DNA from 3 places in the Citrobacter sp. GW821-FHT02E08 genome. Region 2 is predicted to be linked to each of the others. Evidence: predicted binding sites of a transcription regulator. Region 2 holds the regulator's gene; each other region holds the start of a gene.
What was found. The regulator CRP, encoded in region 2, controls carbon source genes, mostly activating them, when cyclic AMP is high. The targets are predictions, from matches to a motif close to ATGTGANNNNNNTCACAT.
Positions count from the first base shown of each region.

Region 1: AC07UY_RS10785 (ABC-F family ATPase) is a predicted target of CRP. The motif match lies at 1,316-1,333, and genes of this name have one in related genera.
Region 3: aaeR (HTH-type transcriptional activator AaeR) is a predicted target of CRP. The motif match lies at 853-870, and genes of this name have one in related genera.

Region 1 covers NZ_JBWKVL010000006.1:191,468-195,471, reverse strand. Annotated here, with positions in the region: gene AC07UY_RS10795 (anion transporter) at 1-221, shown strand, start outside; gene ldtB (L,D-transpeptidase) at 294-1,214, opposite strand; gene AC07UY_RS10785 (ABC-F family ATPase) at 1,448-3,040, shown strand; gene AC07UY_RS10780 (glucuronyl esterase domain-containing protein) at 3,143-4,004, opposite strand, start outside.
Region 2 covers NZ_JBWKVL010000003.1:392,426-396,429, reverse strand. Annotated here, with positions in the region: partial or broken gene AC07UY_RS06185 (hydrolase) at 1-356, shown strand, start outside; gene AC07UY_RS06180 (YheU family protein) at 359-577, shown strand; gene AC07UY_RS06175 (phosphoribulokinase) at 631-1,500, shown strand; gene AC07UY_RS06170 (OsmC family protein) at 1,547-1,951, opposite strand; gene crp (cAMP-activated global transcriptional regulator CRP) at 2,260-2,892, shown strand; gene AC07UY_RS06160 (YccS/YhfK family putative transporter) at 2,944-4,004, shown strand, end outside.
Region 3 covers NZ_JBWKVL010000001.1:31,902-35,905, reverse strand. Annotated here, with positions in the region: gene aaeA (p-hydroxybenzoic acid efflux pump subunit AaeA) at 1-494, opposite strand, end outside; gene aaeX (p-hydroxybenzoic acid efflux pump operon protein AaeX) at 502-705, opposite strand; gene aaeR (HTH-type transcriptional activator AaeR) at 888-1,817, shown strand; gene tldD (metalloprotease TldD) at 1,898-3,343, opposite strand; gene yhdP (AsmA2 domain-containing protein YhdP) at 3,419-4,004, opposite strand, start outside.

The sequences.
Region 1 (4,004 bases), on a different contig from region 2:
TGCCCACGACGATTTTACTGTTGAACTATGTACCGCCTACGCTGTTGCTGGCATGGGCTGTTAATGTCGGCGGTTTCGGTCTGTTACCGGGCTCGTTGGCAAATCTGATTGCATTACGCATGGCAAACGACCGACGCATCTGGTGGCGTTTCCATCTGTATTCGTTACCGATGTTGGTATGGGCGGCGTTGGTAGGGTATGGATTGTTGCTGTTGAGATAGCGCTTAGGCAGGATGTTGGCTGGCGTGTTAAAGGCCCGATAAGCATAGTGCTATCGGGCCTTTTTCATGGAGTTAGTTCAGACGAACCGGCATACCAGAACGGTTCTGTACTGCCTGTTCAACGACGGACTGATCGACGTCAGGCTGACCGGTGATGCTTGTAATGCTCTTGTTCAGCGTAATCGGCACGATCTCACCGCCTTCAAACTGAGCTTCAGTGGTTGACAGTGGGTTATGCACCTCAATGTAGCGGCTGCCGTCTGGCTCGGTGGTAGCTTTCACAGGTTCATCAATGAACTGAACGCGCGTACCGACCGGCACATTCTGAAACAGGAATTTGATGTCTTCGTTACGCAGACGCACACAACCGTGGCTCACGCGCAAACCAACACCAAAGTTGGCGTTAGTCCCGTGGATAGCATACAGACGGCCAATATACAGTGCGTACAGACCCATCGGGTTATCCGGACCGGCAGGCACGACCGCAGGCAGCGGTTCACCCGCAGCACGGTATTCGGCGTGCATTTTTGCCGTCGGCGTCCAGGTCGGGCCTGCTTTTTTACGTTCCACTTTGGTGGTCCAGTTGATCGGCGTATCTTTACCTAACTGGCCAATACCAATCGGCAGCACGATAACGGTGTTGGTGCCTTTCGGGTAGTAGTACAGACGCATTTCAGCACTGTTGATGACAATACCTTCATGCACGGTATCCGGCAGGATCAACTGCTGCGGAATGTTCAGCACCGTACCGCCTTTCGGCAGGAAGGTATCCACGCCAGGGTTCGCTTCCAGCATGTTGGAAAGACCCATCTGGTATTGGGCTGCAAAATATTCCAGCGGCTGGGTGTTGCCTTCCGGGACAGTGATGACCTGGTTTTGACCAATCACCCGGCTACCGTCTGTCGGAAGTGGATACGTAACGGCTGAAGCAGTGCTGCAAAAGCCAACAACTGCGAGTGCCGCCGCGAAAAACGTTGTCAATTTCATATTCATATTCATTTATGCGAGATTCAGTGCCAGGCAGGCTATTGGGTTGAGAATTCTGTAGTGTTGGGAGCGCATTATATGTGCATTCGGGTTCACAGGGAAATCAGATGTGTACGAAATCACATTTTTCCCTTGATCTGACCTTTTGTTCTGCATTCCTGCTCCTGACAATACGCGATCTTATTTAAGACTTGTGGCATAATATGCGGTTTGTCACATATTTTTCTCAGGATACGCCAGTGTTAGTTTCCAGCAACGTCACCATGCAGTTCGGCAGTAAGCCGCTGTTTGAAAATATTTCCGTCAAATTTGGCGGCGGCAACCGTTACGGCCTGATTGGCGCGAACGGTAGCGGTAAATCCACCTTTATGAAAATCCTCGGCGGCGACCTTGAGCCGACGCTGGGTAACGTCTCCCTCGATCCCAATGAGCGTATTGGTAAGCTGCGTCAGGATCAGTTTGCGTTCGAAGAGTTCACTGTACTGGATACGGTGATCATGGGCCACGCTGAACTGTGGGAAGTGAAACAAGAACGCGATCGCATTTACGCGCTGCCGGAAATGAGCGAAGAAGACGGCTATAAAGTGGCCGATCTGGAAGTGAAATACGGCGAGATGGACGGCTATTCTGCTGAGTCACGTGCTGGTGAACTGCTGCTGGGTGTTGGCATTCCGGTAGAACAGCATTACGGCCCGATGAGCGAAGTCGCTCCCGGCTGGAAGCTGCGTGTGCTGCTGGCGCAGGCACTGTTCTCAAACCCGGACATCCTGCTGCTTGATGAACCGACCAACAACCTGGACATCGACACCATTCGTTGGCTGGAGCAGACGCTGAACGACCGCGACAGCACCATGATCATTATCTCGCACGACCGTCACTTCCTGAACATGGTCTGTACGCACATGGCGGATCTGGACTACGGCGAGCTGCGTGTTTATCCCGGTAACTATGACGAGTACATGACGGCGGCAACCCAGGCGCGTGAACGTCTGCTGGCCGATAACGCCAAGAAGAAAGCGCAGATTGCCGATCTGCAGTCCTTCGTTAGCCGCTTTAGCGCCAACGCCTCGAAATCGCGTCAGGCAACGTCACGTGCGCGTCAGATTGATAAAATCAAGCTCGACGAAGTGAAGGCTTCCAGCCGTCAGAACCCGTTCATCCGTTTCGAACAGGACAAGAAACTGTTCCGTAACGCGCTGGAAGTGGAAGCGCTGGCCAAAGGCTTTGATAACGGTCCGCTGTTTAAAAACTTCAATTTACTGCTGGAAGTGGGCGAGAAGGTTGCCATCCTGGGGGCGAACGGCGTGGGTAAATCGACCATGCTGAAAGCGCTGGTAGGCGACATGGCGCCGGATAATGGCACCGTTAAATGGTCTGAGAATGCGCAAATTGGCTACTACGCGCAGGATCACGAATATGAGTTCGAAAACGATCTGACCGTTTTCGAATGGATGAGTCAGTGGAAACAGGAAGGTGACGACGAGCAAGTTGTTCGTAGCTTCCTTGGTCGTCTGCTGTTCAGCCAGGACGATATCAAAAAGCCCGCTAAGGTGCTGTCCGGTGGTGAAAAAGGGCGCATGCTATTCGGTAAGCTGATGATGCAGAAACCGAATATTCTGGTGATGGATGAACCGACCAACCACCTGGATATGGAATCTATCGAATCGCTGAACATGGCGCTGGAGATGTATCAGGGCACGCTGATCTTCGTTTCTCACGACCGCGAATTCGTTAGCTCGCTGGCAACCCGCGTGATCGAAATTACGCCGGAACGCGTGATCGACTTCACCGGTAACTACGAAGATTACCTGCGTAGCAAAGGCGTCGAATAATCAGGCTCTAATACTGCCTGAGTAATGCCCAATGCAACATTGGGCATTTTTCCTGAGACCTTCCCCCGGCTTGTGGTCTGGGGAAGGTGACAAACCCCATACTTAACGCTTCGACACCGACGTGTCTTCCTGCAAATATTTCTTACCGACGTCCAGATACTGCTGCCAGTCGTAATGAAAGAGATCGTGAACCCCTTCCCGGTAGTGATAGTTCAGACGACTGTGTAACGGCTGTCCTGTTTTTGGCTGTTGGTCGGTTGTGAAAATATCATCGGTATAAAGCTGATAGACGCTTTTGGCGGCCACAACAGATAAAAACTCGCCTTTGGGATCTGACCATTGATCCTCTTTCGCGCTGGCGACATACACCGGACGGGGGGCGATCAGGTCGATCAACATATGCTGGTCTACGGGTAGCGCATCAATGTTATTGGCATAGCTCGCGTATTTGACCGAGAACCAGTGCGGGAAATCGGTGGTGATTGACGCCAGCGTTTCGCCATAGTTACGGCGTGCCAGCGCCGCGCCGCCTTCACCGGCGTTGTTGGCGATGACGTAGCGAAAACGCAAATCATTGGCGCCTGCCCAGAGTGCCGTTTTGCCCAACCGCGAATGACCGATGACCGCCAGACGGTCGCTGTCGACATCCTTACGGGTCTGCAGATAATCCGCGACGGCGCTTAAACCGCCGGCCCAGACGCCAATCGCGGAATAGTCTCCCACCGCTTCACCGGGACGGCTGGTTTGGATAAAGCGTTTAAAATCAGCAGGGTTATCGGCGACGACGTCACCATAATACAGGGTGGCGACACCGAAGCCTTGCGACACGATGTCATCGAATGGCCAGCGATAGGCGCGCACGCCGCGCGAGGCGGGGGTGAAGGTATTGTGCAGCGTCGTGACCTGTGTGGGGTCGACTTTGCTGCCGCAGACCAGCGGATTCGCCCATTGCGTGGAAACAGGC
Region 2 (4,004 bases):
GCACGCTCCCTGTCAATCTGGCGCAGCTAAAAGCGGTACGGCGTATCCGTGATTTTGATGATCTTATTACTGCCAAAATTCACGGTTTTGCTGATGCGATAGACTATTATCGTCAATGTAGCGCCATGCCGTTGCTCAATCAGATCGCCAAACCCACGCTGATTATTCACGCGAAAGACGATCCGTTTATGGACAGTCATGTGATCCCGAACCCCGAGAATCTGCCGCCGCAGGTAGAGTATCAATTAACCGAGCATGGCGGGCATGTCGGCTTTATCGGTGGGACGCTGCGCCGCCCGGAAATGTGGCTCGAATCGCGCATCCCTGACTGGCTCACCACGTATCTGGAAGCATAATCATGATGATCCCCTGGCAGGAGTTGTCCGCTGAAACGCTGGATAACCTGATTGAAAGCTTTGTATTGCGCGAAGGCACCGATTATGGTGAACATGAACGTTCGCTTGCGCAAAAAGTCGCCGACGTCAAACGTCAGCTACAGTGTGGCGAAGCCGTTCTGGTGTGGTCTGAACTCCACGAAACGGTCAATATCATGCCCAAAAAGCAGTTGCACGAGTAATCCCCCGCTGAGGGCCGACTATACTAAAACGAGTGTTTATTCATGGAGTTGTTATGTCTGCCAAACATCCAGTGATTGCGGTAACAGGGTCCAGCGGCGCGGGGACCACCACCACCAGCCTCGCGTTCCGTAAAATTTTTTCACAGTTAAATCTACGCGCCGCCGAGGTGGAAGGCGACAGTTTTCACCGCTATACCCGCCCGGAAATGGACATGGCGATCCGCAAAGCGCGGGACGCCGGGCGGCATATCAGTTATTTCGGCCCCGAAGCCAATGATTTTGGTCTGCTGGAACAAACGTTCAGCGAGTACGGACAAGTGGGCAAAGGCCAGTCGCGGAAATATCTGCATACCTACGATGAAGCAGTACCGTGGAATCAGGTGCCGGGAACCTTCACGCCGTGGCAACCCTTGCCTGAACCGACCGACGTCCTGTTCTATGAAGGGCTGCACGGCGGCGTAGTGACGCCGCACCATAACGTGGCGCGCCATGTGGATTTACTGGTTGGCGTAGTACCGATCGTGAACCTGGAGTGGATACAAAAACTGATCCGCGACACCAGCGAGCGCGGACACTCCCGCGAGGCGGTGATGGATTCGGTGGTTCGCTCAATGGATGATTACATCAACTACATCACCCCGCAGTTCTCCCGTACGCATATTAACTTCCAGCGTGTACCCACGGTAGACACCTCGAATCCCTTTGCGGCAAAAGGCATCCCGTCATTAGACGAGAGCTTTGTCGTTATTCATTTTCGTAATCTGGAAGGGATCGATTTTCCCTGGTTGCTGGCGATGCTTCAGGGTTCATTTATTTCTCATATCAATACATTAGTCGTGCCGGGCGGCAAAATGGGACTGGCGATGGAGTTGATTATGCTGCCGCTGGTTCAGCGACTGATGGAAGGCAAAAAAATCGAATAATGCGCAGCGTTGCCGGATAAGCGTCACGCCCTCCGGCAACCTGAGATCACGCGGCAATCACTTCGTATGAGTGCGTGATATTCACTGCTTTTTCCAGCATCAACGCAACAGAACAATATTTTTCTGCAGAAAGATCAACAGCGCGCGAAACGGCGGCGTCTTTCAGATCATTGCCAGTCACAATGAAATGCAGATTGATATGGGTGAACAGGCGCGGCGCCTCTTCACGACGCTCGGAAGTGAGCTTCACTTCGCAGTTGGTCACATCCTGGCGTCCCTTTTGCAGAATAGACACCACATCAATCGCACTGCAGCCACCCGCGGCCATTAACACCATTTCCATCGGACTCGGCGCTTTATCACCGGAGTTACCATCCATCAAAATTTGGTGGCCGGAAGCAGACTCTCCCAGGAAGGTTAGCCCTTCGACCCATTTCACACGCGCTTGCATATTTCGTAACTCCAATGTTTCAATTTTCCTGACAGATTACGCGGACATAACAAATCTCGCAATGGAAGGCGACCTGCATCATGCTGAAGCGAGACACCAGGAGACACACGGCGAAAGCTATGCTAAAACAGTCAGGATGCTACAGTAATACATTGACGTACTGCATGTATGCAGAGGACATCACATTACAGGCTGCAGTACATTTTTAGCAGCCCCCTTCCCTGGCAGCGGGAAGCATATTTTGGCAACCCCAGAGACAGCGTCGTTTTCTGGCTCTGGAGACAGCTTATAACAGAGGATAACCGCGCATGGTGCTTGGCAAACCGCAAACAGACCCGACTCTCGAATGGTTCTTGTCTCATTGCCACATTCATAAGTACCCGTCGAAGAGCACGCTGATTCACCAGGGTGAAAAAGCAGAAACGTTGTACTACATCGTTAAAGGCTCAGTGGCAGTGCTGATTAAAGACGAAGAAGGGAAAGAGATGATCCTTTCTTATCTGAATCAGGGCGATTTCATTGGCGAATTGGGCCTGTTTGAAGAAGGCCAGGAACGCAGTGCATGGGTACGTGCAAAAACGGCCTGTGAAGTCGCTGAAATCTCCTACAAAAAATTTCGCCAACTGATCCAGGTGAACCCGGATATTCTGATGCGCCTGTCTTCCCAGATGGCTCGTCGCCTGCAAGTTACGTCCGAAAAAGTCGGCAACCTTGCCTTCCTCGACGTAACTGGTCGTATCGCTCAGACTCTGCTGAACCTGGCGAAACAACCCGATGCGATGACTCACCCGGACGGCATGCAAATCAAAATCACCCGTCAGGAGATCGGTCAGATCGTTGGCTGTTCTCGCGAAACCGTTGGTCGTATTCTGAAAATGCTGGAAGATCAGAACCTGATCTCCGCGCACGGTAAGACCATCGTCGTCTACGGCACTCGTTAACCCCGTCGAAATGGCGTATTACCCTGTAATGCGCCATTTTTGTTGGCACCGATGTGGCGAAGACTGATTTATCACCCTGAAATCAACTACGCACTGCGGCAAACGCTGGTGCTGTGTTTGCCTGTGGCGATCGGCCTTATCATTGGCCAGTTGCATCTGGGATTGCTCTTTTCTCTCGTTCCCGCCTGCTGCAACATTGCCGGGCTTGATACCCCCCACAAACGCTTTTTCAAACGCTTAGTCATTGGCGCATCGCTGTTTGCCGGATGCAGCCTGGCAATGCAACTGCTGCTCGCGCAAGCAATACCGCTGCCGCTGATTCTGACGGGTTTAACGCTGATTCTTGGCGTGACGGCGGAACTCAGCGCCTTGCATGCCCGACTCCTGCCTGCCTCGCTTATCGCCGCTATTTTCACGCTAAGCCTGGCTGGTAACATGCCCGTCTGGGAGCCGTTGCTGATCTATGCCCTGGGCACCCTGTGGTACGGGCTTTTTAACTGGTTTTGGTTCTGGCTCTGGCGTGAACAACCGCTACGCGAGTCACTCAGTTTGTTGTACCGCGAGCTGGCCGACTACTGCGAAGCCAAATACAGTCTGCTCACCCAGCACGCGGATCCTGAAAAAGCGCTGCCACCCTTGTTGGTGCGCCAACAGAAAGCGGTAGATCTCATCACCCAGTGTTACCAGCAAATGCACATGCTGTCGGCGCATCACAACAATGAATATAAACGCCTGCTGCGGGCATTCCAGGAAGCGCTGGACTTACAGGAACACATCTCCGTCAGTCTGCATCAGCCAGAAGAGGTGCAAAAGCTGGTCGAACGCAGCCATGCGGAGCAGGTGATTCGCTGGAACGCGCAAACGGTCGCCACACGCTTACGCATCCTGGCCGATGATATTCTGTATCACCGCCTGCCGACCCGCTTTAGCATGGAAAAGCAGATTGGCGCGCTGGAGAAAATCGCCAACCAGCATCCCGATAACCCGGTGGGCCAGTTCTGTTACTGGCACTTTAGCCGCATTGCCCGTGTATTGCGGACCCAGCGCCCACTCTATGCCCGCGACCTGATGGCGGATAAACAACGCCGACTCCCGCTGATCCCGGCCCTAAA
Region 3 (4,004 bases), on a different contig from region 2:
ATCCAACCGTCTGCCGGTGCGCGAATCACGGTCCGTTCGAGATCTAATTTCGCCAGGTCACGGGTAGCCTGCGCTCTCGCGAGCTGGTGTAATACGGTTTGCAGAACGTTGTTGGCCTGATCGATCTCTTCACGAGACATCGCCTGAACGCCAAGACGGTTGCGGCGACCGGCCTCCAGGCGTTTTTCCTGCGACAACACCTGGTAATACGCCACATCGGCTTCGGCCTCTTCAAGCGCCTTTATATAGCGCGGCTGATCGATGGTGAACAGCACCTGATCCTTTTTCACCAGTTGGTTATCGCGAACATTAACATGGGTGATAAGTCCTGCCACATCTGGCGCAATGGCCACCACATCCGCGCTGAAACGCGCATCGCGCGTCCACGGTGACTCGGTGTAATAAACCCAGGCACGAAAAATGGCGATAAAAGCCAGGATGACCAGTACCAGCGTAATGGCCGTACGGGAGATTTTTCTTGTTAGTGTTTTCACTTCAGCCTCAAACAAACATGCGCGATATCAGATAAAAAAGGCAGCAATAGAGCGCGGTATTAAACAGAGCCGGATGCCATACGAAATCATAGATACCTGTCGGTACCAGCACCCGGCGCACCAGCCAGAAAATCGCCAGTGATAAAAGAAGTTCGAAAAATATCGGTGGGAAGGACAGCCCAAACACCACGATAACGGGAAACAGACTCATGTTGACCTTGATTGTAGAGAGAGTGCAGGCGATAGCGTTATTAGCCAATGTCACCGCAGAGAAGGGCAAGGAAAGCCAGGCGAGAGCGACACTGCTGTTATTTGAATAATAATATATTAGCGTAACTGTTATGCTGTTATCTATAATATGTGATCTAAATCACTTTTAAGCCAGAGTGAATAATGGAACGATTAAAACGGATGTCGGTGTTTGCCAAAGTGGTCGAATTTGGCTCCTTTACCGCCGCTGCCAGACAGCTACAAATGAGCGTCTCCTCCATTAGCCAGACCGTGGCAAAACTGGAAGATGAACTGCAGGTGAAGCTGCTGAACCGCAGTACTCGCAGCATTGGCCTTACCGAAGCCGGTAAAATTTACTACCAGGGCTGCCGCCGAATGTTGCATGAAGTCCAGGATGTGCATGAGCAGCTCTATGCGTTTAACAACACCCCTATCGGTACGTTGCGTATCGGTTGTTCTTCAACCATGGCGCAAAATGTCCTTGCCGGACTGACCGCCAGGATGCTGAAAGAATACCCCGGGCTCACGGTGAACCTGGTGACAGGTATTCCAGCCCCTGACCTGATTGCCGACGGTCTGGACGTTGTGATTCGGGTCGGCGCGTTGCAGGACTCGAGCCTGTTTTCTCGCCGTCTGGGAGCCATGCCGATGGTGGTCTGCGCCGCAAAAAGCTATCTCGCACAATTTGGCGTACCGGAAAAACCTGCCGATCTCAGCAACCACTCCTGGCTGGAATACAGCGTGCGACCGGATAACGAATTTGAGCTGATCGCCCCGGAAGGGATCTCCACCCGGCTAATCCCTCAGGGAAGATTCGTGACCAACGATCCTATGACGCTCAGCCGCTGGCTGACGGTAGGTGCCGGGATCGCCTACGTCCCGCTGATGTGGGTGATCAACGAGATCAATCGGGGAGAGCTTGAGATCTTACTGCCCCGTTATCAGTCGGATCCCCGTCCGGTCTACGCGTTGTACACCGAAAAAGACAAACTGCCCTTAAAAGTGCAGGTTGTAATCAACTATCTGACGGACTACTTTGTCGACGTGGCGAAGCTGTTTCAGGGGATGTACGGCAGAGGAAAGGAAAAGTAATAAAGGCCCGATAGCGCTGCGCGTATCGGGCCTGGAGCAAGAATCAAATTCACAGACCGGGTATATCCGGCCTCTGATAATCAGGCAGTGCCACCCACCGTCAGGTTATCCACCTTCAGCGTCGGCTGACCCACGCCAACCGGCAGGCTTTGCCCTTCCTTACCGCAGACGCCAACGCCGTTATCCAGTTTCAGGTCATTGCCGACCATCGAAATTTGCTGCATGGCTTCAATACCTGAGCCAATCAGCGTGGCGCCTTTGACCGGCTTCGTCACTTTTCCGTTTTCGATCAGATAGGCTTCTGAGGTCGAGAACACAAACTTACCGGAAGTGATGTCCACCTGGCCGCCGCCAAAGTTAGGCGCGTAGATCCCGAATTCAACCGATTCGATAATTTCCTGCGGTGTGGATTTTCCTGGCAACATGTAGGTGTTGGTCATACGCGGCATTGGCAGGTGCGCATAAGACTCACGACGCCCGTTCCCTGTCGGCGCAACGCCCATCAAACGCGCATTCAGTTTATCCTGCATGTACCCTTTCAGAATGCCGTTTTCAATCAATACGTTGTACTGGCCTGGCGTCCCTTCGTCATCGATGGCGACAGATCCACGACGGTCAACCATCGTGCCGTCGTCAACCACGGTACAAAGCTCAGAAGCCACCAGTTCACCCATATGGCCGCTGAACACTGACGTGCCACGACGGTTGAAATCGCCTTCCAGTCCGTGCCCTACCGCTTCGTGCAACAACACGCCCGGCCAGCCTGCGCCCAATACCACCGGCAGCGTTCCCGCAGGCGCAGCAACCGCAGAGAGATTCACCAGCGCCATACGTACCGCTTCTTTTGCCCACGCATCCGCGCGCACTTCGCCGTCCAGCGAGCCTAAGAAAAACTCATAGCCAAAACGACCGCCGCCGCCGCTGGCACCGCGCTCGCGTTTGCCGTCCTCTTCAACCTGTACGCTGACAGACAGGCGCACCAGCGGGCGAACATCTGCCGCCAGCGTACCGTCGGTCGCAGCAACCAGAATAAGCTCATAAACGCCGGTCAGGCTGGCAGTCACTTCCTGCACTCGTTTGTCGGCTTCACGCGCCACTTTGTCCACGCGACGCAGAATGTCCAGCTTCTCTTCACGGCTCATGCTCTGCAGCGGATCAGCGGAGGTATAAAGCGCCTGATGCTCCACGGCACCCAGCGTTTTCACTTTACCGTCCCCACTGTCCCGCACAATGGTACGCGCCGCGTGAGCACTTTGTTCAAGCGCCAGCAGGCTTATCTGATCCGCGTAAGCAAATCCGGTTTTTTCACCGCTGACCGCACGTACACCGACGCCCTGATCGATGTTGTAAGAACCATCTTTAATGATGCGGTCTTCTAAAACCCAGGATTCGTGATAGCTCGACTGAAAATAGAGATCGCCGTAATCAAGACGGCGTTCGGCCAGTTGGCCCAGAATAGCGAACAGATCCTGATGTTTCAGGCCATTCGCTGCTAGCAATTGTTCACTTACCAGGTTCAGACTCATCGTTTTGCTACTCGTTAGTTACTGCGGTAGAAGTTCTATTTACTGAGATTGGGGCAATTACTCGCCCCCGTCAAATCATTGCGGGCTTTCTTTACGCGCCTGGCGCAGGACTTCGTTAATCTGCGGTTTGTCTACCGGACCCGTGATGCGGTAGCGCAGAATCGACACTTTGCTCCACAACGGCCCCAGCACTTTACTGGCGGCAAACACTGCCGCGCCGACAATCGGGTTAACCGCAAACGCAGCCGCCACGCCCACTGTCGCGGAGATCTCCGGTGCCACAACCGCCTCCAGATTGAGCTCCCGGCGCACCAGATTCACCGACCCCTTCATGGCGATATCGGCCTCCAGGCCATCCACCAGCGTGTCGTCTGTATTCAGAACACCGTCTTTAATCCATGCCGTGCTGCGAATGGAATCGAAATAAAAACCTTCGTTAAAGGTATCACTGAAATCAAAACGCAGCTTACGTAACAGGGCATCAAAACTCAGCAAACGCAGCAATTGACCGGCATGACCGGTACTCAGCTCCGTGATCTCACCTTTGCCAAGATGCACTTTTAAAATTCCGTTAAGCGAGGATTCTTCGGGCTGCCACGGCGGGTTACGCCAGTGCAGATCGTAATCCACATTAAACGACGCATTACGAATCGGCGTTGAG